Regions from separate parts of the Janthinobacterium sp. GMG2 genome, predicted to be linked through region 2. Evidence: predicted binding sites of a transcription regulator. Region 2 holds the regulator's gene; the other holds the start of a gene.
The links. The regulator HrcA, encoded in region 2, represses chaperone genes, less so after heat shock. The targets are predictions, from matches to a motif close to TTAGCACTCNNNNNNNNNGAGTGCTAA.
Positions count from the first base shown of each region.

Region 1: rpoH (RNA polymerase sigma factor RpoH) is a predicted target of HrcA. The motif match lies at 4,050-4,076, and genes of this name have one in related genera.

Region 1 covers NZ_JAXAWA010000009.1:63,853-79,373, reverse strand. The annotation lists gene SKZ59_RS25875 (metalloregulator ArsR/SmtB family transcription factor) at 1-475, opposite strand, end outside; gene SKZ59_RS25870 (cytochrome P450) at 552-1,655, shown strand; gene SKZ59_RS25865 (antibiotic biosynthesis monooxygenase) at 1,652-1,999, shown strand; gene SKZ59_RS25860 (hypothetical protein) at 2,003-2,455, opposite strand; gene SKZ59_RS25855 (hypothetical protein) at 2,634-2,900, shown strand; gene rpoH (RNA polymerase sigma factor RpoH) at 2,991-3,884, opposite strand; gene ftsX (permease-like cell division protein FtsX) at 4,284-5,204, opposite strand; gene SKZ59_RS25840 (cell division ATP-binding protein FtsE) at 5,201-5,944, opposite strand; gene ftsY (signal recognition particle-docking protein FtsY) at 5,955-7,022, opposite strand; gene SKZ59_RS25830 (MerR family transcriptional regulator) at 7,187-8,128, opposite strand; gene SKZ59_RS25825 (NAD(P)/FAD-dependent oxidoreductase) at 8,332-9,642, shown strand; gene SKZ59_RS25820 (DUF1365 domain-containing protein) at 9,632-10,429, shown strand; gene SKZ59_RS25815 (cyclopropane-fatty-acyl-phospholipid synthase family protein) at 10,426-11,673, shown strand; gene SKZ59_RS25810 (chalcone isomerase family protein) at 11,676-12,224, shown strand; gene SKZ59_RS25805 (MFS transporter) at 12,221-13,501, shown strand; gene SKZ59_RS25800 (DUF3833 domain-containing protein) at 13,492-14,052, shown strand; gene SKZ59_RS25795 (SDR family NAD(P)-dependent oxidoreductase) at 14,049-14,816, shown strand; gene SKZ59_RS25790 (nuclear transport factor 2 family protein) at 14,813-15,271, shown strand.
Region 2 covers NZ_JAXAWA010000001.1:120,945-136,465, forward strand. The annotation lists gene SKZ59_RS00520 (nucleoside hydrolase) at 1-361, shown strand, start outside; gene SKZ59_RS00525 (adenosine deaminase) at 387-1,448, shown strand; gene SKZ59_RS00530 (short-chain fatty acyl-CoA regulator family protein) at 1,445-2,830, opposite strand; gene SKZ59_RS00535 (CoA-acylating methylmalonate-semialdehyde dehydrogenase) at 2,988-4,496, shown strand; gene SKZ59_RS00540 (acyl-CoA dehydrogenase family protein) at 4,506-5,666, shown strand; gene SKZ59_RS00545 (enoyl-CoA hydratase) at 5,663-6,448, shown strand; gene SKZ59_RS00550 (enoyl-CoA hydratase/isomerase family protein) at 6,441-7,586, shown strand; gene mmsB (3-hydroxyisobutyrate dehydrogenase) at 7,706-8,608, shown strand; gene SKZ59_RS00560 (hypothetical protein) at 8,796-9,377, opposite strand; gene SKZ59_RS00565 (hypothetical protein) at 9,419-10,018, opposite strand; gene SKZ59_RS00570 (HAD family hydrolase) at 10,263-10,988, shown strand; gene hrcA (heat-inducible transcriptional repressor HrcA) at 11,091-12,107, shown strand; gene fur (ferric iron uptake transcriptional regulator) at 12,156-12,587, opposite strand; gene SKZ59_RS00585 (outer membrane protein assembly factor BamE) at 12,783-13,424, shown strand; gene dapB (4-hydroxy-tetrahydrodipicolinate reductase) at 13,444-14,253, shown strand; gene SKZ59_RS00595 (barstar family protein) at 14,262-14,588, shown strand; gene SKZ59_RS00600 (CaiB/BaiF CoA-transferase family protein) at 14,707-15,521, opposite strand, start outside.

The DNA.
Region 1 (15,521 bases), on a different contig from region 2:
CCAGGGCCGCCATGCCGGCCGCGCCCGCTTCCGACAGACGATATTCTCCGCCGTCGTCGAGTAGCCAGCCCTGCGCGTGCAACTGGTCGTGCAGGGCGACGGCGACGGTGCCGGCCATGTGGTCGTAACAGGTGCGCGCATGGCGCAGGCGGTCCGGGGTGGAGGGGGTAAATGGCGTTGCCGGCACGCCGGCCACCACCAGCAGCGCTTCGAGGGCTTGGCCCACTTCCGCGCTGGCCAGGCGGTAGTAGCGGTGCTTGCCCTGCGCCACCATGGACAGCAAACCATCGTCGCGCAAGCGGCTCAGATGGGCGCTAGCCGTCGAGGCGCCCACTTCGGCCAGCGTGGCCAATTCCGTGGCCGTGCGCGCATGGCCATCGAGCAGGCTGCACAGCATGCGCGCGCGGGCCGGTTCGGCGATGGCGCCGGCCAGTTGCGCCAGGCCCATGTCGGCCGAGGGAAGTTTGTCATCCATGATTCGTTCGCTGGCGAAGTGTAGTGGTGGAAGGGCCAGCATACTCGTATCCCCACTTCACTGCAATGGAATGCGCATGCATCTCGCCGCCCCCGCCGACCCTTTTTCCGCCGTCACCCATGCGGCGCCGTATGACTACTATCGCCGCCTGGCGGACGGCCCGCCGCTGCGTTTCGATGCGGCACTCGATTGCTGGCTGGCGACGGGCGCGGCCGGCGTGCAGGCCGTGCTCGAGCATCCCGCTTGCCGCGTGCGCCCGCCGGGCTTGGCCGTGCCGCAGAATCTGGCAGGCACGCCGTGCGGCGCGATTTTTGCGGAACTGGTACGCATGAATGATGGCGAACGGCATGTCGTGCCGAAACAGGTGCTGGCGCGTGCGCTGGGCCAGGTGGACCTGCTTCGCCTGCAAGTACAGACATCGCGCATGGCAGGCGACCGCGTGCCCGCCAGCGCCGCCCAGCTCAACGAAGCGATTTTTCAACTGCCCCTGTTCGCGATGGCCCAATTGCTGGGCTTTGCGCCAGCGCAATGGCCGGCGCTGGCCGAATGGACGCGCGCTTTTGTCGCTTGCCTGTCGCCGCTGAGCAATGGTGAACAACTGGCTGGCGCGCAGGAAGCGGCCGACGCCTTGCTGCAAGGTTTTGGCCACTTGCTGCGCGAGGGCAACGCGAGGCCGGGCAGCCTGCTGGCCAGTATCGCGACAGAGACCGATGCCATGGGGAGAGGCTTGCTGGCCAACCTCGTGGGCTTGTTGTCGCAGACGTGCGACGCCACGGCCGGCTTGCTGGGCAATGCCATCGTTGCCTTGCACGCGCAGCCGGAGTTGCTGCCGCAACTGTGCGCATCGCCTGAGCGGTGGCCGGCCATGCTGCGCGAAGTCAGCCGCCATGATCCCTCGATCCACAACACGCGCCGCTACACGGCGGACGTTGTGGAATGCGATGGCGTGCGCGTGCCGGCCGGTCAGATGATCGTCGTCGTGCTGGCCAGCGCCGGCCATGCGGAGTCGGGCTTTGGCCATGGCCGCCACGTCTGCCCGGGCCAGTCCATCGCGCACGCCATCGCCGCAGCTTGTTTGCAGGCGTGGGCCGACAGGCTGGAAGACATGGCGCTGGCGTGGCGTTATCAAGCGTCGCTGAACGCCCGCATCCCCGTGTTTACGCAAGGAACGGGCGCATGATCGCCGTGATTTTTGAAGTGTGGCCCAGTGCAGAAGGGCGCCAGCAGTATCTGGATCTGGCCGCTGCGCTGCGGCCCTTGCTTGACGAAGTCGATGGTTTCATTTCCATCGAGCGCTTCAGCAGCTTGAGCGATCCAGGAAAATTGCTGTCGCTGTCTTTCTTTCGCGACGAGGCGGCGTTGGCGCAGTGGCGGCAGCTGGAAGCGCACCGCGCGGCGCAAGCGGCTGGCCGGCAGGGCGTATTTGACGATTACCGGCTGCGCATCGCCGCCGTCGTGCGCGATTACGGCATGCTGGAGCGGCAACAGGCGCCGACCGACAGCCGCCAGCGCCACGATGCCTAGCGCTTAGCGGGGCAGGGCGCCCTGCGTGATCTTGACCTTGACCCGGTAGTTGGGCTCGGCTGTGTTAAGTGCGGGCGGCGTGGCCGGGTCGACGTCGAGCAAGGTAAACGTCAGGTGGTTGACGGTGACGGAACTGGAAGCGCCGGGCATGGAATCGGACAGGACGATGTCCGTGGCGCCCGCGCTGTTGAGCAAGCTGAAACTGTAGCTGACGTAGCCTTTCCATACGCACACGGCGCCTTTGCGGCAGCGGCTGTCGTTGACGCGCTCGAGTTTCAGGGTATCGGTGGCCGTGATGGCGACCTGTTCGCCCGGCGACAGCACGTGGGTGACGCTGCGCGGCGTGTTTTCCGCGTCGCCGGCGCTGCCGGCCGCGCCGCAGCCGGCCAGCACGGCCAGGCAGGCGAAGAACAGGGGAAGCAGCATGGTGCGGCAAGAGCGGGTCAGAGAATGCATGTTTTTCCTTTCAGGTAGAGCGTCCCGGGCGTGCCTGTGCACGCGTGGGATAAAATGATAGTAACAAAATGATATTTTTCTGGCGCACTATTGGCGTGCTGCCGATGAATTCACGCGCCAGCCACGCGGCGCGCCGATTACTGCGTAAAATGGCTGTTTTGAAAATCAGGAAACAACCATGAAAAAAACCGACCTGGCCAAAAGCGATGCCAAGAAACTGATGGGAAAGATGAATGTTCCCGGCGCCGGTGCATTCGGTAAGGAAGCGGTGGTCGTCGACCGCCGCGAGCAGCGCAAGCGCGACCAGGCCCTGGGCCTGGTGCCATTCGCCGTCAAGCTGAACAGCGATCTGGTCTTGCAATTGCAGACCCTGGCCAAGGAGCGCGGCGCGGATCTGAATGAATTGGTCGCCGAAGTCCTCGTCAAGGGCTTGGCCGCAGCTTAATGGGCTGCCATGTTTATCTGTTGATAAACATCAACTTGTAAAACTAAAAGGCGCCTTGCGGCGCCTTTTGCATTGCGGCATTGCTTGCGATTACACCCAGGCGGCCAAGGCGCCCTTCATTTTTTTCAGCGCCGCCACTTCGATCTGGCGGATGCGTTCGGCCGATACGCCGAACTCTTCTGCCAGCGCGTGCAGGGTGGCACCCGAGCCGTCGTCGTTGGCCAGCCAGCGCGCTTCGATGATGCGGCGCGAACGGGCGTCGAGCTTGCTCAAGGCCGTTTCCAGGCCTTCCGATTGCAAACGCGTCACTTGTTCCGCTTCCAGCACCTTGGTCGGCTCGCTTTGCTCCGACGACAGGTAGGCGATCGGCGAAAACTTGTCGTCTTCATCGTCGGTCGGCGATTCCAGTGCAATGTCGCGGCCGCTCAAGCGCGTTTCCATCTCGATCACTTCTTCGCGCTTCACGTCGAGCAGCTTGGCCAGCGCATCGATCTGCTTCGGCGTCATCGCGTCCAGGCCCGTCTTGTGGCTGCGCAGGTTGAAGAACAGCTTGCGCTGTGCCTTCGTCGTCGCGACCTTGACCAGGCGCCAGTTTTTCAGGATGTACTCATGCATCTCGGCTTTCACCCAATGCATGGCGTACGACACCAGGCGCACGCCCTGGTCCGGATCGAAACGTTTCACGGCTTTCATCAAGCCGATATTGCCTTCCTGAATCAGGTCGGCATGCGGCAAGCCATAGCCCAGATAGCCGCGGGCAATCGAGACCACCAGGCGCAGGTGCGACAGCACCAGCTCTTGCGCGGCGGCCAGGTCATTTTTTTCGCGCAGGCGTTTCGCCAGCGAAATTTCTTCGTCGTGGGTCAACATGGGCAGGCGGTTCACGGCCGAAATATAGGCGTCGATATTGCCCAGATTGCCAGTGAAACCGAGGCCCAGCGCATTACTTTTGGTCGGAACCAATGCGGACGTTGCGGACATCATAGTCATGTTTTCTCCCTCGTAGTCTTGCTTTGTTCCAGTTGGCCACGTCACGCGACGTGGTCCTGTTGTCTGTTCGTTTTTGCGTATCCGGTCTTGCACTTTGCAGAGCGCGGCACCATCTTCATCTGGCGTCCATGGCGCTACTGCCTTTGGTATGTCCCTATATTAGCACTCTCTGCCTGAGAGTGCCAATCAGCACATTTAATCGTCCTGATAGCCTAAATACTATGGCGGATTAATGCTTGATATATATCTCTGAACAGCGATTTGACCACGTAGCTAGTCTACGGCCTCTGGCTGAAGCGAGCCTTAAGAATACTTGCTAAATATCAAGATAACAGCAGACGGGGGAGGGTGACGCGCATGGCGGCGCCAGGAGCGCCGCCATGGGAGGGATGGTCAGTTCAGGCGCGCCAGGTGGCGCTGCACGCAGAGGAAGGCGCCGATCAGGCCCAGGCCGGCGCTGACGGCCAGCAAGCCCGCCATCGGCAGCGGCGCCAGCGGCACCAGTTGGAATTCGGACGCATACAGGCGGGCAAACTCGGCAATCGCGGTATTCAGCGGTTGCAAGGCCAGCGCCACGGCGCCCAGGGCCAGCGCGCCGGCGCACAGGCCCAGCAGGGCGCCCGTGTAATAGAAGGGGCGATGGATGAAGGTGTCCGTCGCGCCGATCAGTTTCGAGATGCTGATTTCATCGCGCTGCTGCATCACTTGTAGGCGGATGGTATTGAAGACCACAGCGATCACGGCCACGCCTAGGGTGATGGCCAGCAGCAGCAGCACCAGGCGCAGCACGCCCAGCAGGGCCGCCAGGCGCTTGACCCAGGCCGAATCGACCTGCGCCGATTCCACGCCAGGCAAGTGGCGCAGCTGTTCCGCGACGGCATCGACGTCCTGCGCTTCACTGGCGCTGCTGAAGGCGTCGAGTTTCAGCACATAGCTGTCGGGCAAGGGATTGTCGCCCAAGGTGCTCAGCACATCGGCCAGGCCATTCTTGTTTTTCAGGGTATCGAGCGCCTGTTCGCGCGGGATGAAGACGATCTTTGCCTTTTGCTCGCCCACGATCTTGCGCATGGCGCTGGCCAGGGCCACTGCTTGCTCGCGCGGCGTGTCAATCTTCAGGAAGACGCTGATTTCCGGGTCGACCGACATCTGTTCCGACATCGGGCGCACATTGTCGAGCATGGTCAAGCCGGCGAACGGCAGCGACAGGGCAATGGCGACGACGACGACGTTCAACAGAAAGCCGCCCGGCGACTTGCGCAAGTGAATCAGCGCCGAGCCCAGCGCGAAGCGGTGTTGACGGAACCAGCCTCTCATGGCTGTTCTCCCTGCGCGTCGTCCAGGCCGGGGGGCGGTGCAAAATCGGGATCGGGCGGAGCGAAGACGGGCGCTTGCGTGGCCTTGTCGATGGCGACCAGCTGGCCGTTTTTCAGGTGGATCACGCGGGCGGCGGCGTCGAGCATCTGTTCGTCATGGCTGGAAATGAGGCAGGTCACGCCCACCGAGTGGAAGGCTTTCAGGGCGTCGAGCACCTTGTTGGCGCTGGCGCGGTCCAGGTTGGCCGTCGGTTCGTCGGCCAGGATGATCTGCGGCCGGTTGACGATGGCGCGCGCGATCGACACGCGCTGCTGCTCGCCGCCCGACAGCGACAGCGGCCGCGCCATGGCGCGGTCCAGCAAGCCCACCTTGTCGAGCGCGGCGCGCGCGCGCTGCTCGGCGGCCGCCTTGTGGGCGCCCACGACGAGCAGTGGCAGCATGACGTTGGCCAAGATGGAGCGGTCGTTCAATAACTTTTGCTGCTGGAAGATCAGGCCCATGTTACGGCGCAAAAACGGCACGCCGGCCGGCTTGATCTTTGCCATGTCCTGGCCATTGACGATCAGCTTGCCCGACGTGGGGCGTTCCATGGCGGCGATCATTTTCAGCAAAGTGGATTTGCCGGCGCCGGACGGGCCGGCCAGAAACACCAGCTCGCCCTTGGCAATACTGAGCGAAATGTCGCTGAGCGCCACGGCATCGGGGGAGTATTGCTTGGAGACGTGCTGAAATTCAATCATGTAGGTAGGCTTATCCGAGCAGCGCTTCGACAAATTCGGCAGCCACGAACGGCTGCAAGTCTTCAATTTTCTCACCGATGCCGATGAAATACACGGGCACGGGACGCACGCGGGCAATCGCCGCCAGCACGCCGCCCTTGGCGGTGCCGTCCAGCTTGGTGATCACCAGGCCGCTTAACTGCAGGGCATCGTCGAACGCCTTCACTTGCGTGAGGGCGTTCTGGCCTGTGTTGCCGTCGATGACGAGCAGGGTTTCATGCGGCGCGCCATCCATGCCCTTGCCGATCACGCGCTTGATTTTCTTCAATTCTTCCATCAGGTGCAACTGCGTCGGCAAGCGGCCTGCCGTGTCGACCATCACCACGTCGATGCCGCGCGCCTTCGCCGATTGCACGGAGTCGTAGGCCACGGCGGCCGGGTCGCCCGATTCCTGCGAAATCACGGTGACGTTATTGCGCTCGCCCCAGACCATCAGCTGTTCGCGCGCGGCGGCGCGGAAGGTGTCGCCCGCAGCCAGCAGCACGGACTGGTTGTTCGACTGCATGTGCTTGGCCAGCTTGCCGATGGTGGTGGTCTTGCCGGCGCCATTCACGCCGGAAATCATCATCACGAGCGGCTTGTGACGGCCCAGCTCGAAGCGCTTTTCCAGTGGCGAGAGCAGCTCGATCAGCAGCACTTTCAGCGCGGCCTTGACGGCGGCGGCGTCGAGCAGCTTGTCTTCCTTGACCTTTTTCTTCAATTCCGTCAGCAGGAATTCCGTGGCGTCGATGCCCGCGTCGGACATCAGCAGCGCCGCTTCCAGCTCTTCGTACAGGGCGTCGTCGATCTTTGCGCCGACGAACAGCACGGACAAGGTGTTCGAGGTTTTCGACAGGCCGGCCTTCAGGCGCGTCATCCACGATTTTTTCTCGGATTCGGCGGCCACGATCACGGGCACGAGCTCGGCCGGCGCGCCGCTCAGCGGTGCAGCGGACGGGGCTGCTGCTGGCGCGGCAGGCGGCGTGGCGGCGGGAAGGACGAGGGGCTCGGCTGGCGCAGCCTCGGGAGCGATGGGTTTTTTCTTGAAGAAACTAAACATGGATGTGTGGTGGCGGGTGCTGACCTAAGGCCCGGCGGCGCCGGACACTGTTGATCCGGCTATTCTACCAGAGCGCGCCCGGCCCTTCATGCTTTACTGTTCGATTGGCAACATTGTGCGGCTATCCACGGAGATCGCCGCAGTTGCCGCGCTTTCCAGCCGGTTCAGTGGGTTTGCAGGGCGAGCGCCTGATGGCGGCGGCGCCAGTCGGCGATGCTTTCGTCGACTTGCCGCAAGTCCAGCACATGCAAAAACGGTGGCGGCTGCTTGTACAGCACGGGACTACGTCCGCCGGCCCACAATTCCATCTCTGGCGGCAAGCTTGCATGCAGCTGCTGCAGGCTGTCGCGCGTCTGCCGTTGCTTGCTGGCGCTGGAAAACGACAGCGCGACGATGTCGGCCCGCTGCGCGCGGGCGGCCGCGACGATGTCCGTCAGCGGCGTTTCCACGCCCAGCGACATGCAATGGGCGCCGGCCGCCGCGCACAGCGCCTCGGCCATCAGCAGCCCCAGGCCATGGCGCTCCTGCGGCAAGGTGCTGAGGACGATGCGCGGCGTGCGCGTGGACGGGCTGCTTGCTTGCGGCAAGGAAAAGATGGCGTGGCGCATCACCGTTTGCAAGGTTTCGCTATACAGATGCTCTTCATATACGGCTAGGTCGCCGCAAGCCCACGCTTCGCCCACCATGCCCGTGAGGGGGGCGATGACGTCGATGGTGAACGCTTTCAAGCCCAGCACGGCCAGCGCCTGGCGCAGGGCGTCGCCCAGTTCCGCCATCTGGTGGCCACGGCACAGCGACAGGTAGTGTTCGAGCTGGGGTGCGGGCGTTGACGGCGCCGCACTGCCGGCGCTGGCCAGCTGCTGCAGTTGCACGGTGCTGTGTTGCATGATTTTTCCCGGACGAAATCCGAGGTCCAGCAGGCGCTTAACCATGCGCAACTTCTGCACTTGCTCGGCCGGATAGCTGCGTTCGCCAAAGGCGTCGCGCTGGGGCTGGGGAAAGGCGTAGCGGCGCTCCCACACACGCAAGGTTTCCTTGGCCAGCCCGGTATCGCGCTCGACATCGCTGATGCTGAAGGCGGAAGTAGGTTGCAGGTCAGTATCCATACCAGGGGGCTTGCTCGCATGCCAAAAGAACGTGGAGTGCATTTTACGCCTTCCGCCGCCCCGGACCAAATAGCTGAATCCGATTGAAAATTGCCGACGTATAAGTTTCTGAACGGCTGAGAGCGCTCATTGACATAAATCAATATTTCATCGATTATCCATGAGGCTTATTTGTCCAGGACAAACTTAACACAGGTGCACTCATGAAAATTGCCGTCGTCGGAGCAGGAATCGCAGGATTGTCGTGTGCCTATCGCCTGGCGCAAGCGGGCCAGGACGTCACCTTGTACGAGGCGGGCGACTATTTTGGCGGCCACAGCCATACGGTGGACGTCACGCTCGATGGCGTCACGCATGGCGTCGACACGGGTTTTCTCGTGTTTAACCACGCCACCTACCCGAACCTGGTGCAGCTGTTTGACGAACTCGGTGTCGAGGCGGCCGACAGCGATATGTCGTTTTCCGTCAAAATGCCGCTGGGCACGGCATCCGATGCGCGCGTGCTGGAATGGGCGGGCGCCAATCTCGATACCGTGTTTACCCAGCGCAGCAATCTGCTGCGCCCCGCCTTTTTGCGCATGCTGCGCGACATTGTGCGCTTCAACCGCCAGGCCAGCGCCCTGGCCACGGCCAGCGTGCCGGCGCCGGCCATGTCGCTGGGCGAATACCTTGACCTGCACAACTATGGCGACGAGTTCCGCCACTGGTATCTGCTGCCGATGGCCGCCTGCATCTGGTCGTGCCCGGCGCGCCAGATGCTGGCTTTTCCCTTGGCCACGTTCATCCGTTTCTGCCACAACCATGGCTTGCTGCAAGTGAGTGACCGTCCGCAATGGCGCACGGTGCGGGGCGGATCGCGCGTGTACGTGGAAAAACTGCTGGCCGGCATCCCGCAGCAGCGCCTCGCTTGCCCCGTGCTGGCCGTGCGCCGCCAGCCGCACGGTGGCGCGCGCATGGTCGAGCTGCATACGGCCGCCGGCGTCGAGCATGTCGATCATGTCGTGCTCGCTTGCCACAGCGACCAGTCGCTGGCCCTGCTGGGAGATATCCGCGACGATGAGCGCTCCGTGCTCGAAGCCGTGCGTTACCAGCCGAATCGAGCTGTGCTGCATACGGATGCGTCCTGCCTGCCGCAGCGCCGCAAGGCATGGTCGGCCTGGAATTACCAGGGCAGGCCGGCCGCGCACGGCGATGCGCCGCAAGTGTGCGTGCATTATTTGCTGAACCAGCTGCAACCCTTGCCCTTTACCACGCCCGTTATCGTGTCGCTTAACCCGCTCGACGAGCCCGCTCCGGCGAGCATCATCGACGAATTTTCGTATGCCCACCCCGTGTTCGATGGCGCGGCTATTGCCGCCCAGGCGCGCCTGGCCGGTTTCCAGGGCGCGCAGCATACGTGGTTCGCGGGCGCCTGGACGGGCTATGGTTTCCACGAGGATGGCTTGAAGTCGGGCCTGGCCGTGGCGCAAATACTCAATGGCATGGCGGCGGCGGAGCTCGGCCATGCCGCGTGATCCATCGCCGCCCGTGGCGCCGCAGCCCCAGCTGTGCCTGGGACAGGTGCGCCATGCGCGGCTGCGCCCACGCGCGCATGCTTTTGCTTACGGCATGTTTTATCTGCGCCTGCCCTTGCGCAGCATGGGGGCGCGCGATTTTCCTGCGCGGCTGATGTCGCGCAACGGCGCCAATGTGCTGTCCTTCCGCGACAGCGACCACGGCGATGGCGCGACGCCGCTGCTGGACTGGATCGACGGTTTGCTGCGTGAGCATGGCGTGACGGATGCGGGCGGTGAAATCTGGCTGCAAACCATGCCGCGCATGTTCGGCTATGTCTTCAACCCCGTCAGCTTCTGGTTTTGCCACCGCCCGGACGGCGCGCTGCGCGCCGTGGTCTGCGACGTGCGCAATACCTTCGGAGAGCGCCACCTGTACCTGCTTGAGCAGGGCGGCGCCATCGCGTATGGCAGCGAGTTGCGCGCCAATAAAATTTTCCACGTATCGCCGTTTTGCAAGGTGGAGGGAAATTATCGTTTCCATTTTTTGCGCAACGGCGAGCAGGGCAGCGAGCGCCACCTGGCCCGGGTCGATTACGACGACCTCGACGGTCCGCTGCTGCAGACGAGCTTGTCCGGCACGGCGCAGCCGCTGCGCGATGGCGCCATCGCCTGGGCCCTGCTGCGCTATCCGTTGATGACGTTAGGCGTGATGGCGCGCATCCATTGGCAAGCCTTGCGCCTGTGGCTGCGCCGCGTGCCGTTTTTCAGCAAACCCCTTCCACCACAAGAAAAGGTGTCCCGATGAGCTCCGATTCCCTGCCGACCGGCCTGCAGGCGCGCGCCTGCGTCCGTCCCGACCACACGGCCGATCACACGCACCTGGACGTGCCCGCCTCCGGGCGCGTGATCTTGCGCTTGCTGGAAAAACTGCAATACGGTGCTTTGCGGCTGCGCACGCCCGACGGCAGCATCTTGCTGTACGGCGACGGCAGCCATCCCGTCACCCTGGACTTGCACAACTGGCGTTTGTGCTCGGCCGTGTTGCGTTCGGGCGACATCGGCTTTGCGGAAACGTTTATTGCCGGCGACTGGCGCACGGACAATTTGCCGGGCTTGATCGAGCTGATGATACGCAACCGCGCGCAGATCGAATCGCTGATCTATGGCAACTGGTGGGGCAACCTCGTCTACAAGCTGCGGCACTTGCTCAACCGCAATTCGCGGGCCGGCAGCAAGAAGAATATCCACGCCCATTACGACATCGGCAACGCCTTTTATCAGTTGTGGCTGGATCCGTCGATGACGTATTCGAGCGCGCTGTTCAGCGAAGGCGCCAGCCTCGAGCAGGCGCAAGGGGCCAAATACCGACGCATCGCCGACCAGCTGCAACTGCGGCCGGGCGCCAGGGTGCTGGAAATCGGCTGCGGCTGGGGCGGCTTTGCGGAAACGGCGGCGCGCAGCTACGGCGCCCACGTGACGGGTTTGACTCTATCTACGGAGCAACTTGCCTATGCGCGCCAGCGCCTGCAGGACGCGGGGCTGGCGCAGCAGGCTGATTTGCAACTGTGCGACTACCGCGACAGCGCCGGCCAGTACGACGCCATCGCCTCGATCGAGATGTTCGAAGCCGTGGGGCAAAGCTACTGGCCCGGCTATTTCGAGTGCGTGGCGCGCAACCTGAAGCAGGGCGGACGCGCCTGCATCCAGACCATCGTCATTGCCGACGACTTGTTCGAGCGCTACAGCAAGAGCACGGATTTTATTCAACAGTACATTTTCCCGGGCGGCATGCTGCCGTCGCCGGCCGAGTTTCGCCGCGCCGCCGAGGCGCAGGGTTTGCGCGTGGAAGACGCCTTCAGCTTCGGCCTCGATTACGCGGAAACCTTGCGCCAGTGGCGCGCCAGCTTCCTGGTCCAGCGCACGGCGCTGGAAAAGCAGGGTTTCGATGGCCGTTTCCTGCTGACCTGGGAGTTTTACCTCGCGTATTGCGAGGCCGCCTTCCAGGCGCACAACACGGATGTGATGCAATTTACCCTGATCAAGGACTGACCATGCGCCGCCTGCTTGCCACTATTGTGCTGTCATTGACCGTGTTGGGTGCCGCGGCTGCGCCGCCGGCCTTTATCGCTGCCGACGTGCCCGAAGCCCGGCTGGCGGGCGAGGGCGAATACACGTGGTTCGGCATGCGTATTTATCGGGCGCAACTGTGGGTGGGCCCGCAAGGCTACCAGGGCGCGGCGTCCGAAACGGCGCCGTTTGTGCTGGAATTGCGCTATGCGCGTGCGCTCGACGGCAAGAAGATCGCCGAAGCCAGTCATGAACAGATGCAAAAGTTGGGCGTGGGCACGGAAGCGCAACGCCTGGCGTGGCTATCCACCATGCAGCGCATCTTCCCTGACGTTAAGGAAGACCAGCGCATCGCGGGCGTCTACCGGGCCGGCATCGCGCCCGGCGTACGCTTTTACCTCGACGGCAAGGTGCTGGCCGATGTGAGCGACGGCGACTTCGCGCGCGCATTCTTTGCCATCTGGCTGTCGCCGTCGACGACAGCGCCGAAGCTGCGTGCGGCCTTGCTGCAGAGTGCGGCCCCGCTGCCATGAATGCCGTGGGCAGCGCCTTGAGCTTGCCAGCCTTGTTCAGTTATGGCATGTTCGGCTTGCCGCTGGCCATGCTGGCGCTGCCCATCTATATATATGTCGCGCCGTTTTATGCGCAGCGCAGCAGCCTGGATTTGGCGCAGATCGGCGCCGTGCTGCTGGCGGCCCGCATCGCCGCCGCCTTCATCGATCCGGCCTTGGGTGCCTGGATGGCGCGTGGCGGGCGCAGCTATGCCGTATATGTCGGCGCCTCCTTGCCCTTGCTGCTGCTGGGCTTTGGCGCCCTGTTCCATCCACCGGCCATGCGGGAAACGGCCACCCTGGCCTGGTTCCTGGCTGCCTTGCTGCTCGTCTACACCGCCTATGGCCTGGCCGGCATCGCGCACCAGAGCTGGGGTGCGGCCCTGAGCCAGCTGCGCGCGCAGCGGGCGCGGGTGACGGCCGTGCGCGAAGGCTGCGGCTTGTTCGGTGTGATCCTGGCGGCGGGGCTCACTTCCTTGTTCGGCTATGACGGCTTGTCGCTGGCCTTTGCTGTCTGCCTGCTGGCGGCGGGCGCGCTGCTGCTGGCGCGTGCACCGCGCCCCGCCTTGCGCAGTGCCGCAGAAGCGGTTTCCGGCAATGGCTGGAAGCTGCCGTTTCGCCAGCGCGCGTTTCGCTGGCTGTTTGCCGTTTTGCTCGTCAATGGCGTGGCGGCCGCCATCCCCGCCACTCTGTTCCTGTTCTTTGCCACCGACTACTTGCGCCTCGGCCATTACGCCGGACCGTTTTTGATCGTCTACTTTTGCGCGGCGGCAGCCTCGATGCCCGCGTGGGTAGCCCTGGCGCGGCGCTTTGGCGAGGCGCGCGCCTGGGGCGGCGCCATGCTGCTGGCAGCTTGCGTGTTTGTCTGGGCGTATGGCCTGGGCGCGGGCGCCGCCTGGGGTTTTGCCACGATCTGCCTGCTGTCGGGCCTGGCGCTGGGCGCCGACCTGGCCTTGCCTCCGGCCCTGTTGGCAGGACTGATCGGCGCGGCTGGCCATGCCGGGCGGCACGAAGCCGCGTATTTCGGCTGGTGGAACTGGGGCGTACAGATGAGCCTGGCGCTGGCGGCCGGCATCGCCTTGCCCCTGCTGGCCTGGCTCGGCTATGTGCCTGGCAACAGCGGCGGCGGCTTGCCGGCCCTGTCCGCCGCCTATGCCTTGCTGCCCTGCGCCCTGAAACTGCTGGCCGCGCTGCTGCTGTGGCGCGCGCCTCTACAACATATATATAGTGAAACCGGGGAGTATCGACCATGTATCTGATGAAATGTTGCCGGCGCGGCATGACGGCAGCCGCCTTGCTGCTGGCGCTGGCCGCCTGTTCCACGCCGCCCACGCCTGCCACCTACGCGCAGGAAACACCCAAGCTGGACTTGCAGCAGTACTTCAACGGCACGCTGGACGCCCACGGCATCTTCCAGGACCGCGCCGGCAAGGTGGTCAAGCGCTTCACCGTCGTGATGCGGGCCAGCTGGACGGGCGAGATTGGCACCCTGGACGAGGATTTCACGTATTCCGACGGCAGCAAACAACGGCGCGTGTGGACCTTGCGCAAGACGGCGCCCGGGCGCTTCATCGGCACGGCGCCCGACGTGATCGGGGAAGCCGTCGGCGAAGTGGCCGGCAATGCGCTGCGCTGGCAATACGTGCTGGCGCTGCCCGTCGATGGCACGGTCTACCACGTCGACTTCGAGGACTGGATGTTCCTGATGGATGACAAGGTCATGCTGAACCGCGCCGCCATGAGCAAGTTCGGTTTCAGCCTGGGCGCCGTCACCTTGTCGTTCAGCAAGCGTCCGCAGGCGGTCCCATGAACCGCAAGATCACCAGCTGGGCCGGCAAGCATGTGTGGATCATCGGCGCTTCCAGCGGCATCGGCGCCGCGTGCGCGACCTTGCTGCTGGAGCAGGGCGCGAGCGTAGCCTTGTCGGCACGTCACCGCGCCAGCCTCGAGCGACTGTGCGAGGGGCAGCCGCTGGCGCAGGCATTGCCGCTCGATATCACGCAGCACGCGCAGCTGCGGGCCGTCTGCGCGCAATTGCAGCAGCAATGGACGCATATCGACCTGATACTGGTGGTCGCTGGCGGCTATCAGGCCATGCGCGCCGATAGCTTCGACCTTGAGGCGGCCCAGGGCTTGCTGGCGCTGAATGTGGGCGGCGTCTTCAATTGCCTGGACCAGGCCTTGCCGTGGCTATTGCGCCAAGGCAGTGGCGGCATCGGCATCGTCGCCTCGGTGGCCGGTTATGGCGGTTTGCCGAAAGCCCTCGCGTACGGCGCCAGCAAGGCGGCGCTGATTAACCTGACAGAGTCGCTGTATCTGGACCTGCATGCACGCGGGATTGATGTGTATCAAATCAACCCCGGTTTTGTCGCCACGCCTTTGACGGCGGACAACGATTTCACGATGCCAGCTCTGATGACGGCGCAGGACGCGGCCGCCGCCATGCTCGACGGCATCGAGCGGGGCCAGTTCCACATCCACTTTCCCAAACGCTTTACTAATACCATGCGCCTGGCGCGGCTGTTGCCGTACCGCGCCTATTTCTGGCTGATCCGCAAGGTGACGGGCGTATGAGCACAAGTATGCTGGACACGACGGAAGGCGTGGAAGCGGCGCTGGCGCGCCTGGTGGGGTTTTACGAGCACCTGAGCCTGGAAAGCCTGGCCCAGCTGGGCGCCGTGTATGCGCCAGGCGCCCAGTTCAAGGACCCGTTCAACGAGGTGGTGGGGCATGCCGCCATCCTGGCCATCTTCGAGCACATGTTCGTGCAAGTCGATGCGCCCCGGTTTGTCGTGCTGGAAAGCGTGGGGCAGGGGCAGCAAGCATTCCTGACGTGGGAGTTTCGCTTCCGCATGAAACGACTGGTATCTGGCGAACAGTGCATTCGTGGCGCAACCCATGTGCGTTTCGATACGCAGGGACGGGTGGTCGTGCATCGAGATTATTGGGATGCGGCGGAAGAATTGTATGAAAAACTGCCGTTGCTGGGCGGTTTCATGCGCATGCTGCGGCGGGCAAGCCAGCGCTAAGGTGGTTTCTTGATGCTTTTAAGCAAAAAATGCAAAAAAGAAAAAGTAAATTGTGCGGAATGGGTCAGGCGAAAACTTGATTTCGGTCAAAGTGTCGTTTTTTAGACACAAATATATCAAAATATTGAGAAGGCAACATTGTAAGAAATTGTTTCAAGTGATGCGCAATTTGCAAGCAAGAGTCGTCCTCATCCGTTCCAATCGGATAACTGAAGCGTAGTCCGGAAAACACGGAAAACATTTCTATGTG
Region 2 (15,521 bases):
GTGCCGCCAGTTGCTGGTGACGAATGGGGAAGTGCGGCAGCTGCGCGCCATCGGCACGCCGCGCGCGCAGCTTTTGTCCGGCTACCTGGAAGCGTACGTGCGCATCCGCAGCGCCGACGGTTCCGTGCCCATGCCCATGTACGACCCCGTGGTGGCCCTGTACCTGGAAGCGCCGCAGCTGTTCCAGTTCCAGAGCGCCCACGTGGCCATCGAATTGACGGGCGAACTGACGCGCGGCATGACGGTGTGCGAGTTCCGCGTACCGCGCCGCGCGCCCATCAACACGCAGGTGGCGATGCTGGCCGACGGCCCGGCCGCCATCGAACTGCTGATGCGGCGCCTGGCCGGCATTCTCGCCTGATCCACTCCATTACGAAACGAGCTTCATGTCTAATTCATCCCTGAGCATCGAACAGTTTTTACGCGCCATGCCGAAAGTGGAGCTGCATTGCCATTTGTTCGGCACGGTGCGCCAGGCAACCTTCCGCGCGCTGGCCGCCAAGACGCGCAATGTCGTCACGCCAGAGGAAATCGACTCTTTCTACACGCGCGGCGACAAGCCCGTCGGCGTGCTGCGCGTACTGCGCGCGCTCGACGCGCACCTGATCGTCTCGCCGACGGACCTGTATTGCCTCGCCTACGAATACCTGGAAGACGCGCATGGCCACGGCGTGCGCTATGCGGAGTTCTTCTGGAACCCGACCGGCACCGTGCGCGTGTCGGGCATCCGCTATGAATCGGCGCAAGACGCCATCGTGGCCGCCATCCGCGACGCGCAACGCGACTTCGGCGTGATCGGCCGTTTGATCCCCAGCATCGACCGCGAAGCGGCTCCCGCCGAAGCCGTGCAGATGGTGGAATGGATGAAGGCCTACCGCGCGCCGGAAGTCATCGGCATCGGCATCGACTACCGCGAAAACGACCGCCCGCCGGAACTCTTCATCGAAGCCTACCGCGCCGCGCGCGCAGCCGGCTTCAAATGCACGGCGCATGCGGGCGAATTCGGCATGCCGTGGATGAACGTGGAGACGGCGATAGACGAATTGAAGGTGGACAGGGTCGACCATGGCTATACGATTGTCGACAATCCGGAACTGGCGCAGCGCTGCGTGGAGCGGGGCCTCGTGTTTACCGTGGTGCCGACCAATTCCTACTATCTGCGCACGCTGGCGCCCGAACGCTGGGCATTGGATCATCCGATCCGCGCCATGGCCAAGCTGGGTCTGAAACTGCATCCGAACACGGACGATCCGACCCTGCACCACGTGACGCCGACGGGCGCCTGGATGATGATGCGCGAATTCGGCTTCGGCCTCGACGACATGCGCGGCTTCATGTTGAATGGCCTCGACGCGGCCTGGATCGACGAGAGCACGCGGCGCGACTGGCGCGCGCAATTTACGCGCGAATTCGATGCGCTGCGCGCCCGCGTGGCCGACGAGTCCTAAGCCGACACGGGCGGCACGGCCAGCAGCAGCGACGGAAACGCCCGCTGCGGGCAGCTTTGGCGCTCGCACACCTTGCAGCCCGTGCCGATCGGCGTGGCGCTGGAAGGGTCGTGCAAATCGAGTCCCTTCGAATAGATCAAGCGGTGCGCCTGCGAGATGTCGCAGCCCAGCGCCACGGCAAACGTCTTGCCGGGCGCACGGAAGCCAGGCGACGCCGTGCTGACCTGGCGCGCGATCCATAAATAGGTGCAGCCGTCCGGCATGCTGGCCACTTGCGTGAGCACCTGGCCCGGATGGCTGAAGGCATCGTAGACGATCCACAGCGGGCAGGTGCCACCCACCCTTGAAAAGTGAAAGTCCGTGGCCGACTGGCGCTTCGAGACATTGCCGGCCCGGTCGACTCTGACAAAGAAAAACGGCAATCCCGCCGCATCCGGGCGCTGCATGGTGCTCAGGCGGTGGCACACGGCTTCGAAACCCACGCCGAACTGGTGCGCCAGACGCTCGATATCGTAGGCGCGCGTTTCCGCCGCCTGCAGGAAGCGCTGGTAGGGCATCAGCAGGGCGCCCGCGAAATAATTCGAGAAAGCCAGGCGCGCGCCCGTTTGCGCGGCCGCGCCGGACAATCCCGCCGCCAGCACGAGAGCGTCGATCAGGTCGCTTTGTTCGAGCAGGCTGATTTGCGCCGCCATCTGGAAGGCGCGCTGGCCGCCCGTCAGGGTGTCGGGCAGCCACAAAATCTGTTGCTGGGCGTCGTAGCGGTGCTTGCGCACCATGCCCGCGTCGCCATCGGACAGGCGCACTTCGATGCCGTGGCGTTCCAGCAGCCGGCCTTGCAGCGCATCGAGCGTGCGCAGGGCGGGATCGAATTCGCCGGCCACGAGCTCCGCCGCCCGGTCCAGTTCGTCGATGTAGTTTTGCCGCCGGTTCAGGTATTCGCGCACTTCCTCGTCCGTGGAGGGGGCCGCCGAGCTGGCGCCGCGGCTGCCGTCGTCAAGACGCGCGGCCAGGGTGTCGGCCCGCTCCGCCATCACCCGGTAGCGCCGCTGCAGCAGCAAGATCGAGCGGGCCAGTTCCGGCATGTTTTCCACCAGCATTTTCAATTCCGCCATCGACGTCGGCGGCGCGTCCGGCAATTCGCCAAACACATCGCGCACGTCGGCCACGAGGCTGGCGCTGTCGTGTTCGGAAAAGATTTGCGGATCGACCCCCAGCACCGTGCCGATGCGCAGCAAAATCGGCACCGTCAGCGGGCGCTGGTTGCGCTCCATCTGGTTCAGGTAGCTGGGCGAAATGCCCAGGGACTTGGCCAGCGCCACCTGCGTCATGCGCCGTTCCTCGCGCAGCCGCTGCAGGCGCACGCCCATGAAAACCTTTGCCATCGCGTTTCCTCTTCCCCGGTTTGTGGAATCTGCAAATTTACAATCTTTGCAGATTAACAGATTCAGCTTTGCATTATCTCGCATTTTCACGCCTTGTTCGCGGTGGCGATTGTGCGAATAATGCAAACAGACTTATACCCACACAAGGAGACACCGAGTGACCACGCAAAACGCTATTCCGACCGTTCCCCTCTTGATCAACGGCGAGTGGGTTGAATCCCAGACCACCGTCTGGCGCGACGTCGTCAACCCCGCCACGCAGGAAGTCCTGGCCAAGGTGCCGTTCGCTACCCCGGACGAAGTCAACGCGGCCATCGCCTCGGCCCAGCGCGCCTTCAAAACCTGGCGCAAGACGCCGATCGGTGCGCGCGCACGTATCTTTTTGAAGCTGCAACAGCTGATCCGTGAAAACATGGCCGACCTGGCCGCCACCTTGACGATGGAACAGGGCAAGACTTTGATGGACGCGGAAGGCGACGTCTTCCGTGGCCTGGAAGTGGTGGAACACGCGGCCAATATCGGTACCCTGCAAATGGGTGAATACGCGCAAAACGTGGCCGGCGGCGTCGATACCTACAGCGTGATGCAGCCGCTGGGCGTGTGCGCCGGCATTACCCCGTTCAATTTTCCCGCCATGATCCCCTTGTGGATGTTCCCGATGGCAATTGCCTGCGGCAATACCTTCGTGCTGAAACCATCGGAGCAAGATCCGCTCGTGACGGAAAAACTCGTGCGCCTGGCCTTGCAGGCGGGTATTCCTGCCGGCGTGCTGAACGTGATCCACGGCGGCGAAGACGTCGTCAACGCCCTGTGCGACCATCCGGACATCAAGGCGATCTCGTTTGTTGGCTCCAGCAAGGTGGGCACGCATGTGTACCAGCGCGCCAGCCTGAACGGCAAGCGCGCGCAATGCATGATGGGCGCCAAGAACCATGCCGTCGTCTTGCCGGATGCAAATAAAGAACAGACCTTGAACCAGTTGCTGGGTGCGGGCTTCGGCGCGGCCGGCCAGCGCTGCATGGCCGCCTCGGTCGCCGTGCTGGTGGGCGAAGCGCGCGAATGGTTGCCGGAACTGGCCGCCAAGGCGCAAGGCTTGAGCGTCGGTGCGGGCAAGGACAATCCGGACCTCGGTCCCCTCATTTCCTGCGCAGCCAAGGAGCGCGTGCACAGCCTCGTTGCCAAGGGCATCGAACAGGGCGCCGTCTTGACTCTCGATGGCCGCGACGTCAAGGTCGATGGCTATCCGAACGGCAACTTCGTGGGCCCGACGATTCTGTCCGGCGTGAAACCCGGCATGGTCGTGTATGACCAGGAAATCTTTGGCCCCGTCCTGATCGTCGTCGAAGTCGATACCCTGGATGAAGCGATTGCTCTCGTGAACGCGAATCCGAACGGCAACGGCACGGCGCTGTTTACGCAAAGCGGCGCGGCCGCGCGCTACTTCCAGGAAGAAATCGACGTGGGCCAGGTCGGCATCAACGTGCCCATTCCCGTGCCCGTTCCCCTGTTCAGCTTTACGGGGTCGCGCGGCTCCAAGCTGGGCGACCTGGGCCCGTTCGGCAAGCAAGTCGTGCTGTTCTACACGCAGACGCAAACGATTACCCAGCGCTGGTTCACGGACGCGGCCTCGGTGGGCAAGGTCAACACGACCATCAGCCTCAAATAAGGAGCTGGCATGGACTTTGAACTGAGCGACGAGCAGCGCGAGTTCCAGCAGGCGGCACGCGCGTTTGCCGAAGGCGAACTGGCGCCGCATGCGGCCCATTGGGATGCGGAATCGATCTTTCCCGTGGAAACCATCGCCAAGGCGGGCGAGATGGGCTTTTGCGGCCTGTACACGCCGCAGCGCTGGGGCGGCCTGGGCTTGAGCCGCCAGGATGCGGCCATTGTCTTCGAGGAACTGGCCGGTGGCTGCACCTCGACCACGGCCTACATCACGATCCACAACATGGCCACGTGGATGCTGTCGCGCTGGGGCCAGGAAGCCCTGTGCGACGAATGGGTGCCGGCCCTGGCCGCCGGCCAGAAGCTGGCCAGCTATTGCCTGACGGAACCGCAATCGGGTTCCGACGCGGCATCCTTGCGCACGAAAGCCGTGAAGGATGGCGATTTCTATGTGCTGGATGGAACCAAGGCCTTCATTTCGGGCGCGGGCCAGACGGACATGCTGATCGTCATGGCGCGCACGGGCGGCGAGGGCGCGGCCGGTATTTCCGCGTTTGCCGTGCCGGCGAATTTGCCCGGCATCGTGTATGGCAAGAAGGAAGAAAAGATGGGCTGGAACAGCCAGCCCACGCGCATCATCAGCTTCGACCAGGTAAGAGTTCCTGTCGGTAACTTGCTGGGCGCGGAAGGCGAAGGCTTTACCATTGCCATGAAGGGCATCGATGGCGGGCGCATCAATATCGCCGTGTGCTCGGTGGGCACGGCGCAGGCGGCCCTCACGCGCGCGCAAGCGTACATGAAGGAGCGCACGCAGTTTGGCCGCGAGCTGGCGCAGTTCCAGGCCCTGCAATTCAAGCTGGCCGACATGCTGACGGAACTGGTGGCGGCGCGCCAGATGGTGCGCCTGGCAGCCTGGAAACTGGACCAGGAAAGCCCGGACGCCACGGCGTACTGCGCCATGGCAAAACGTTTCGCCACGGATGTGGGTTTCAATGTGGCCAACGATGCGCTGCAATTGCATGGCGGCTATGGCTACATCCGCGAGTACCCGCTCGAGCGCCATGTGCGCGACACGCGGGTGCACCAGATCCTGGAAGGGACGAATGAAATCATGCGCCTGATCGTCGCGCGAGCGATTTTGAAAGACGGCGCCACGGAGACCTTACGATGAGCAAAGTATATACAAATTTACTGCTGGAACGCCGTGGCCACACGGCCCTGGTGACCCTCGATAATCCTCCGGCCCACACGTGGACCCTGGCCAGCCTGAACGGGCTGACGCAGCTGGTGGCCGACCTGAATGCCGACCCGGACGTGTATGCGCTCGTGATTACGGGGGGCGGCGCCAAGTTCTTCTCGGCCGGCGCCGACTTGAACGTGTTTGCCGATGGTAACAAGGACACGGCGTTTGCCATGGCCGCCGCGTTTGGCGAGGCGTTCGAGGCATTGTCCGCGTTTCGCGGCGTCAGCATCGCCGCCATCAATGGCTATGCCATGGGCGGCGGGCTCGAATGCGCGCTGGCCTGCGACATCCGCATCGCCGAGGAGCACGCGCAGATGGCCTTGCCGGAAGCATCCGTCGGCCTGCTGCCGTGCGCGGGCGGCACGCAGCATTTGCCATGGCTGGTGGGCGAAGGCTGGGCCAAGCGCATGATTTTATGCGGCGAGCGGGTCGATGCGGCCAAGGCCCTGGCCATCGGCCTCGTCGAAGAAGTCGTGCCAACCGGCAAGGCTGCCGCCACGGCGCTGGCCCTGGCCGCCAAGGTGGCGCGCCAAAGCCCCAGCAGCGTGACGGCGTGCAAGACCCTGATCCAGGGCGCGCGCAGCCATCCATTGGTCAACTCCTTGCCCGACGAACGCACCCTGTTCCTGGGCCTGTTCGATACGCAAGACCAGAAAGAGGGCGTGCAAGCGTTCCTGGAAAAACGTCCGGCGGAGTGGCGCAATGGCTGAAATCTTGGCTGAAAGCACCCTGATTGATACGGTGAAGATCGAGGAGCGCGACTGTCCCGGCGGCATGAAGCTTGGCGTCATCACCCTCGATGCACCGAAGTCGCTGCATGCCCTGACCCTGGACATGATACGCGCCATCGATGGCGCCCTCGTGCGCTGGGCCAGTGACGACGCCATCGCCTGCGTGGTGCTGCACTCGTCGACCGACAAGGCCTTTTGCGCGGGAGGCGACGTACGCAGCCTGCGCTCGGCCGTTGCCGAGCAGCCAGGTATCGTGCCGAACCCGCAGGCGCTGGCCTTCTTTGCCGAGGAATACCGGCTCGACCACCGCATCCATACGTACGTGAAACCGCTGCTGGTGTGGGGCGGCGGCATCGTCATGGGTGGCGGCCTGGGCCTGATGGCGGGCGCCAGCCACCGTGTCGTAACGGAAAGCACGCGCATCGCCATGCCGGAAATCACGATCGGCCTGTTCCCGGACGTGGGCGGCAGCTGGTTCCTGGGCCGCATGCCGGGGCGCAGCGGCCTGTTCCTGGGCTTGACGGGCGCGCCGATGAACGCGGCCGACGCCCTGTTCACAGGGCTCGGCGACTATTTCCTGCGCCAGGAAGAGCGCGCCATGGTGCTCGACTCGCTGGCGCTGGCGCAATGGCAAGCCAGCCCGCAGGCGAACGGCGAGCAGCTGGGCCGCTTGCTGCGCGGTTTCTCGGCGCCAGCCTCCATGCTGCCCATCTCCGAAGTGCGCGCCAACTTCGACGCCATCGCGGCACTGACGCAAGCGCCCACCTTGCCCGAAGTGGTGGCCGCCATTGCCGCGTATGACGGCGATTCGGCCTGGCTGCAAAAGGCGGCCCACTCGCTGGCCAAGGGCGCGCCCAGTTCCGCCGCTTTGGTCTGGGCCATGCGCGACCGCACACGCCACATGAGTTTGGCGCAAGTGTTCCAGCTGGAACTGATCGTGGCCGTGCAATGCTGCGCCCATGCGGATTTCAGCGAAGGCGTGCGCGCCTTGCTGATCGACAAGGACAACGCGCCACAGTGGCAGCCGGCCAGCCTGGCCGACGTCAGCGCAACGCATCTGGACGAATATTTTGCCGCGCCGTGGACACAGCATCCATTGGCCGATTTACCCATTTAAACATTTAAGTAGTGCATAAAAATGCTCAGGGCTAGGCGCCTTGCCGAAGGCAGTACGACTAGTACGAAGAGGCAAGGCAACAACGCCATGGGCTTTTTTAGGCGCTACAGGAGACATACATGCAACATATCGCTTTCATCGGCCTGGGCAACATGGGCGCGCCGATGGCCCGCAACCTGGTGGCCGCCGGCTTCCACGTGTCCGTCTTCGACCTGGCGCCAGCAGCCGTCGCATCCCTCGTTGAAGCGGGCGCCACGGCGGCTGCTTCCGCCAGCGCGGCCGTACAGACGGCCGACGCCATCATCACCATGCTGCCAGCCAACAAGCACGTGCAGGAGCTGTACCTGGCGGCCGGCGGCGTGCTCGATTCGGCCAAGCCCGGTGCCCTGTTCATCGATTGCAGCACCATCGCGGCCGACGTGGCACGGCAAGTGGCGCAGGCGGCCAGCGAGCGCGGCTTTGCCATGATCGATGCGCCCGTCTCGGGCGGCACGGCGGGCGCGGCGGCCGGCACCCTGACGTTCATCGTCGGCGGCAGCGAAGCGGCCTTGCAGCAGGCGCGTCCATTGCTGGAAAAGATGGGCAAGAACATCTTCCATGCGGGCGAGGCAGGTGCGGGCCAGGTAGCGAAGATTTGCAACAACATGCTGCTGGGGATCTTGATGGCAGGCACGGCCGAAGCGCTGAACCTGGGCGTGGCGCATGGCCTCGATCCGAAAGTGTTGTCCGACATCATGGCCAAGAGCTCGGGGCGCAACTGGACCCTGGAAGTGTACAACCCGTGGCCCGGTGTCATGGATGGCACGCCCGCGTCGCGCAATTACACGGGCGGCTTCGGCACGGCGCTGATGCTGAAAGACCTGGGCCTGGCGCAGCAGTCGGCCCTGTCGGCAAACGCGCCCACGCCGTTGGGCGGGCTGGTGCGCCAGTTGTACCAGATGCATGCGCAAGCCGGTTATGCGCAGCAGGATTTCTCCAGCATCGTGCAGATGCTGCAGCCGGACTTGAATAAACCCGCTTGAGGAATTTTGGGCAAAAAAAAGCCCGCTGGTAAAAGCGGGCTAAATCCAATTCTTGGAAGAGTTGGAGGAGACAGATGCATTATGCTGCATCGCCACATATAACTCCAATTTATCTTTCGAATATCAACTATATATTTCAGTGATATCTCTTCCTGGCAGCTGCGTCGCGGCTGCCAGCGTTACTGCGTTAGCCCGGATTGCAGGCGATCTGCACGGTGGTCACGTTCGCTTCGCCCATCACGCCGACGCCAGTGTTGGGCGCCACGCTGCATTTCAAGCCGGTTGGCTGGGTAAATACGCTGATGCCATACTTGTCGCCATCGGCAACACGCGATGCCAGGGTGAAGGTCGTGCTGCCCTTGGCCACCGTGGTTTGCGCATTGCCGTTGATCAAGACCAGGCCGTCGGCTGTCAGGCCAGTCACCGTGCCGCCAACCGTGTAGCTATTTTGCGTGCACACGACCGCTGCCTGGATGCTCAGGTAATGACCGGCCGAACCGGTCCCGCCACTGATGGCGCAAGTCATGTGGGCTGGCTGGGTCTGCACGGTGATGTTGTAGTCGGTGCCATAGTCGATGCGCTTGGCAAAGGTAAACGAGGTCTGGCCGGCTTTGACCGGGAGGGGGACGCCGCCGTTGGCCAGGACCAGGCCGTCGGTGTTCAAGTTGCTGATGGTGCCACTGACATCATACGAGGCCTTGCCGCCGCAAGCAGCCAGTCCCAGGGTCAACAGCAGCGCGGCGAGTGGGCGCAGGCAGGATAACTTCATGTATTTCTCCAATCCAATATAGTGGTGACGAATCGCGTGGCTTACTGCGCCGTGCAGTTCAGTGTGGCGCCGGTCGTGGCGGCTGAGCCCATGGTCCCGACGACATCGCGGCCGTTGGCGCTGGCAGAGCCCACGAAACTGCACGTCTGGCCCGCTGGATACGTCGCTATGGAAATATTGTAGGCGATGCCGTCATTGACAGCCGGGAATGTATAGCTCGTGCTGCCTTTCAGCGGGCTGGTGCTGGCGTTGCCAATGGCCAAGGTCAAGCCGTCGGCGGTCAGGCCCGTGATCGTGCCGCTCAGCGGGTAGGTATTGGTCGTGCAAGTCACCAGGGCAGTGGTCACGGTATAGCTCGATGCCTTGCCTGCGCTATTGGTAATCGTGCACACGGCGCCTTTGGGCTGTTGTGCGATGCTGATGTCGTAGCGGTCATCGGTGTTGACCAGCTTGGTGAAAACAAACGAGGTCTGGCCTGCGGAGACCGGCAAGCGTTCGCCGTCATTGAGGAGAATCAGGCCGTCTTTTGCCAGATTGGACACTTGGCCACTCAGATACAGGTTGCCGCCGCTGCCGCCGCAGGCTGCCAATGTGACGGCGCAAGCCGCCGCCAGCATCGAGCGCAGGTACAAATTTTTCATACATTCTCCAAAACGAATTAGGTTGGGTAGCGCAACGCGGACGCTGGCGCCGCATTGGAATGGCGCCTATTTTAGTCTATCTGGCAAGCTGAATGATCTTGCCTTGTATCACCCTGTAACAATTTTTCGCCGGGAAGCGCTGGCCCGGCCCCATTTCACGGGGGCGCAGCCATGCCGGTGGCAGCGATCGGTGCGACAATAGATGCAGGCTGCGCACTGTGGCGCGGCATCCACCGTGAATCCCATGTCCCTTGCTCCTGTAAAACCTGCCGTGCCGCCCAAGGCCATCCTGTTCGACCTCGACGATACTCTGTGGCCCATCGCGCCCGTGATTGCCGCCGCCGAAACCCTGCTGCACGACTGGCTGGCCACGCATGCGCCCAAGGTGGCGCAGCAGTTTTCCATCGAGGTGCTGCGCCAGCACCGGCTAGCCATGCTCAATGAACAACCGCATTTTCATGGCAACCTGATCGAGTTGCGCCGCGCGGGCTTGCTGACCGCCTTCGAGGCCGCCGGCGAGGATCCGGCCCTCGTCGATGGCGCCATCGCGCAGTTCCTGGCGGCGCGCCATCGCGTCCAGCCGTATGACGATGTGTTGCCTGGCCTGGCCTGGATGGGCCAGCGCATGCTGGTCGGCTCCATTTCGAATGGCAATGCGGACCTTGAAATTATCGGCCTGGCGCAGCATTTCAAGGTATCGATCGCCGCCAGCGATTTCGGTGTGGCCAAGCCCGACGCCAGCATCTTCCTGGCCGGTTGCGCCGCGCTGGGCGTGGCGCCCCATGAAGCCGTGTATGCCGGCGACGATCTGTATTTCGATGTGACGGGGGCGCAAGGGGCGGGCATGCGTGCCGTGTGGATGAACCGCAAGGGTGGCGACGCCCACCTGGCCGCCGGCGTGCAGCCCGACGCCATCTGCGCCAACTTTGATGAATTGCTGCTGTGGCTGCAGGGGCAACTGGAAGATTGATCGCCGCCGGGCGGACGAACGTGCATAATAGGCGCTGTTGATGCACGTTCGGCCGCTTTCGTTGCCGCTTGCTTAATAAAATACTTGCTTAAATAAAACACCATGCAACTCGATACACGTGCCCAAACACTGCTGAAAGCCCTGGTCGAGCGATATATCGCCGACGGCCTGCCGGTCGGTTCGCGCGCCTTGTCGAAAATTTCCGGCCTCGACCTGTCGCCAGCCACGATCCGCAACATCATGGCTGACCTGGAAGAGCTCGGTTATGTGTCCAGTCCGCATACCTCGGCCGGACGCATCCCCACGCCGCGTGGCTACCGCATCTTTGTCGACACCTTGCTGACTGTCCGGCATCTGGACGAGCATCTGGTGGAGTCGCGCATGCGCCTGCAGACGCCGCAGCCGCAAAAAACCATCGCCAACGCGGCGCAGATGCTGTCGTCGCTGTCGCAGTTTGCCGGCGTCGTGCTCAGCCCGCGCCGCGAATCCGTGTTCCAGCAAATCGAATTTCTGCGCCTGTCCGAAAAACGCATCCTGCTCGTCATCGTCGCGCCCGGCGGCGACGTGCAGAACCGTTTATTGCTGACGGAGGCCGACTATACGCCGGCGCAACTGGTGCAATCGGCCAACTACATCAACCAGAACTATGGCGGCCTGTCATTCGACGCCGTGCGCGTGCGCCTGCAGGGCGAGCTGCGCCAGTTGCGCGACGACATGGGCAGCCTGATGCAGGCGGCCGTGGAGGCTGGCAGCGAGGCGATGGCCGACCATAGCGACGACATGGTGATTTCCGGCGAGCGCAACTTGCTCAGCGTGAGCGATCTGTCATCGAATATGCATTCGCTGCGCCAGATGTTCGATATGTTCGAGCAAAAAACGGGCTTGATGCAGCTGCTCGACGTGTCGAGCAAGGCGACGGGCGTGCAGATTTTCATCGGCGGCGAATCGAACCTGGTGCCGATGGATGAAATGAGCGTGGTGACGGCGCCGTATGAAGTCAACGGCAAGATCGTGGGAACGCTGGGAGTGATCGGACCGACGCGCATGGCTTACGAGCGCGTCATCCCGATTGTCGATATCACGGCCAAGTTGCTGTCAAGCGCGCTCAGCCATCATTGATCGTACTGCCTGATGCGCCAGCCGCTCCATGGGAGCGGCCGGAACGAATCAGGCGGTTTTGTGCGGGCAAGCCGTCTTGGTGCAGTTGCCGTAGATGGCCAGCGCGTGTTCGGCGATCTTGAAGCCGCGCTCTTCGGCCACTTTTTGCTGGCGGATTTCGATTTCTTCGTCGAAGAATTCTTCGACCCGGCCACAGTCGAGGCACACCAGGTGGTCGTGGTGGGAGCCTTCGTTGAGTTCGAAAATCGCCTTGCCGGTTTCAAAATGGTTGCGGTTGAGCAAGCCTGCCTGTTCGAATTGGGTCAGGACGCGGTAGACAGTTGCCAGGCCGACATCCATATTATCGGCCAGCAGAATCTTGTAGACGTCTTCCGCCGTCAGGTGGCGTACCGGGCTACTCTGGAAGATATCGAGTATCTTCAGCCGTGGCAGGGTGGCTTTCAGGCCGCTTGCCTTGAGATCACTAGGATTGTTACTCATGTTTGTTGCTCGTATGTGGGTCAGGTGCTTTATCATATAGCGTTTTAGCGGGGAGTGCCAAAATATGCATTTTTTGGCAGGCCGGCCACTCCTGGCGTTTTGTTCATCAAATTGAGGTCATTTATGCGCGTAACACCGGCTGTATTGCCATCTCTCTGGCACCGTATTTCATTCCGAGCACCAGTCGTGGCAGGCATGGTCTGTGTCGCGCTGGCCATGTCCGGCTGCGCCAGCCGTGGCATCCTTGGCGAAAAGCCGGCAGCTGCTCAAAAAGAAGGCAAGGAACTGGTCCCCGAACAGGGCGCACAAACGACCACTATTACGCCGCTGCAAAAATTCATGTGGTTTTTCTCGCCCTATCGTCCTGACATTCAACAAGGCAACTTTGTCTCCGAAGAGATGCTGGCCCAGTTGAAAGTGGGCATGACGCGCGACCAGGTGCGTTTCGTCCTCGGCACCTCGCTGCTGACCGATATCTTCCATGCCGACCGCTGGGATTACCCATTCCGCCTGGCCCGGGGCAGTGGCGAAACCACCAGCAGCCGCGTGGTTGTGTACTTCGGCAAGGATGGCAAAGTGGAACGTTTCGAAGGCGGCAACTTGCCGACGGAGAAAGAATACATCGACCGTATCGCCGGTCCGTCGCCATTCGCCAAGGTCGCCAAGGCCGACGTGCCTGCCGCCGTCGTGCCATCGCCCGTGGCGCCAAGCGCCGTGCCGGTGCCGGCCGATGCCGCCCCCGCTATTCCTGTGAGCAAGCCTGAAGTTGCCCCTGCACCCGCAACGGCGCCTGCCGCCGAGCCGGCACCTGCACCTGCTGCCGAACCCATCAAATAAGCTGTTGTAAGAGAATAAAATGACTGAACTGAAAATCGCCATCGCTGGCGCCAGCGGCCGCATGGGCCATATCCTGATCGAAGCGGTCAGCAACGCGCCCGACGCCGTGCTCGCTGGCGCGCTCGACCGCGCCGGCTCACCGTCCGTCGGCCAGGATGCCGCCGCTTTCCTCGGCAAGCCTGCCGGCGTGCTGATCGAGTCCGACCTGGCCACCGGCCTGGCCGGCGCCGATTACCTGATCGACTTCACGCGCCCTGAAGGCACTTTGCAGCACCTGGCGTATTGCGCCGAGCACGGCATCAAGATGATCATCGGCACCACCGGTTTCGATGACGCTGGCAAGGCCGCCATTGCCGCCGCCGCCGAAAAGACGGCCATCATGTTCGCACCGAACATGAGCGTGGGCGTAAACGTCACCATGAAGCTGCTGGAACTGGCCGCGAAAAGCCTGTCCGAAGGTTATGACATTGAAATCATCGAAGCGCATCACCGCCACAAGGTCGATGCGCCATCGGGCACCGCCCTGCAAATGGGTGAAGTGGTGGCCGGCGCCCTGGGCCGCGACCTGAAGGAATGCGCCGTCTACGGCCGCGAAGGCGTGACGGGCGAACGCGATCCGTCGACCATCGGCTTTGCCACCATCCGCGGCGGCGATATCGTCGGCGACCATACGGTGCTGTTTGCCGGCATCGGCGAGCGCATCGAGATCAGCCACAAGTCGAGCAGCCGCGTCACCTACGCCCACGGCGCCCTGCGCGCCGCGCGTTTCCTGGCCGACAAGCCGACCGGCCTGTTCGACATGCAGGATGTGCTGTCGCTGAAGAGCTGAGGAGCACCATGGCCACTGCCATCCTGAATGGAAAAGACATCAGCGACGAAGCGAGCTTTCACGCGCAATGCGTGCAAGCCTTCGGTTTCCCCGAGTTCTACGGCAACAGCATGGATGCCTGGGTCGATTGCCTCAGCTATTTGCGCGATGACGAAAACATGACGCAATTCCGTTTGAAGCCGAACGAAGTGCTCGAGATTGTTGTGCAGGATGCGGAGACCATGAAGGCGCAAGTGCCTGATTTACTGGAAGAAATCACGTTCTGTATCGCCGGCATCAATGAGCGCTACGACGATTACGGCGAAAAGCCGGCGTTGAAGCTGGTACTCAAGTAAATAGAATCGTAGGTCGGATTAGGCCCTGCGGGCCGTAATCCGACAACATTGTTGGCGCTGGGTGCGGTGTCGGATTACGCGCAAGCGCTAATCCGACCTACGTTCTTCCAATCAATCTTTACACCACCTTGCGCTCACGCAAGCCGTCAATTTCCGCACTGTCCAATCCCAGCCACTGTTGCAGCACTTCCTGCGTATGCTGCCCCAGCAACGGCGGCGGCAAACGGTATTGCACCGGAGACTGAGACAGGCGCACGGGATTGGCCACCAGCGCCACCGTGCCCGCCGTCGGGTGCGGCATCTCCACTTTCAAGCCACGCGCCACCACTTGCGGGTCGGCAAAGACCTGGTCGATGCGGTTGACGGGACCGCAGGGCACGGCTTGCGCCTCGAACGCGCTGATCCACTCGGCCGTCGTGCGCATGACCGTGGTCTGGCGCATCAAGGGGATCAATATCGCCCGGTGCGCCACACGCTGCGGATTGGTGGCGAAGCGTTCATCCTGCGCCCATTCCGGGTGGCCGGCGACGGCGCAAAAGCGCGAAAACTGCCCATCGTTGCCGATCGCCAGAATCATGTCGCCATCGGCCGTGGGAAAGTCCTGGTAAGGCACGATGTTCGGGTGCGCATTGCCCATGCGCTGCGGCACTTTGCCGCCGCACAGGTAATTGGCCGCCTGGTTGCCCAGCGCCGCCACCTGCACGTCGAGCAAGGCCAGGTCGATATGCTGGCCCAGGCCCGAGCGTTCCCGTTCGGCCAGCGCCGCCTGCACGGCGATGGTGGCGTACAGGCCCGTCAGGATGTCCGTCTGCGCCACGCCCACTTTTTGCGGCCCGGCGCCCGGCTGGCCATCAGGCACGCCCGTGATGCTCATCAAGCCGCCCATGCCCTGGATCAGGAAGTCATAGCCGGCGCGCGCCGCGTACGGCCCAT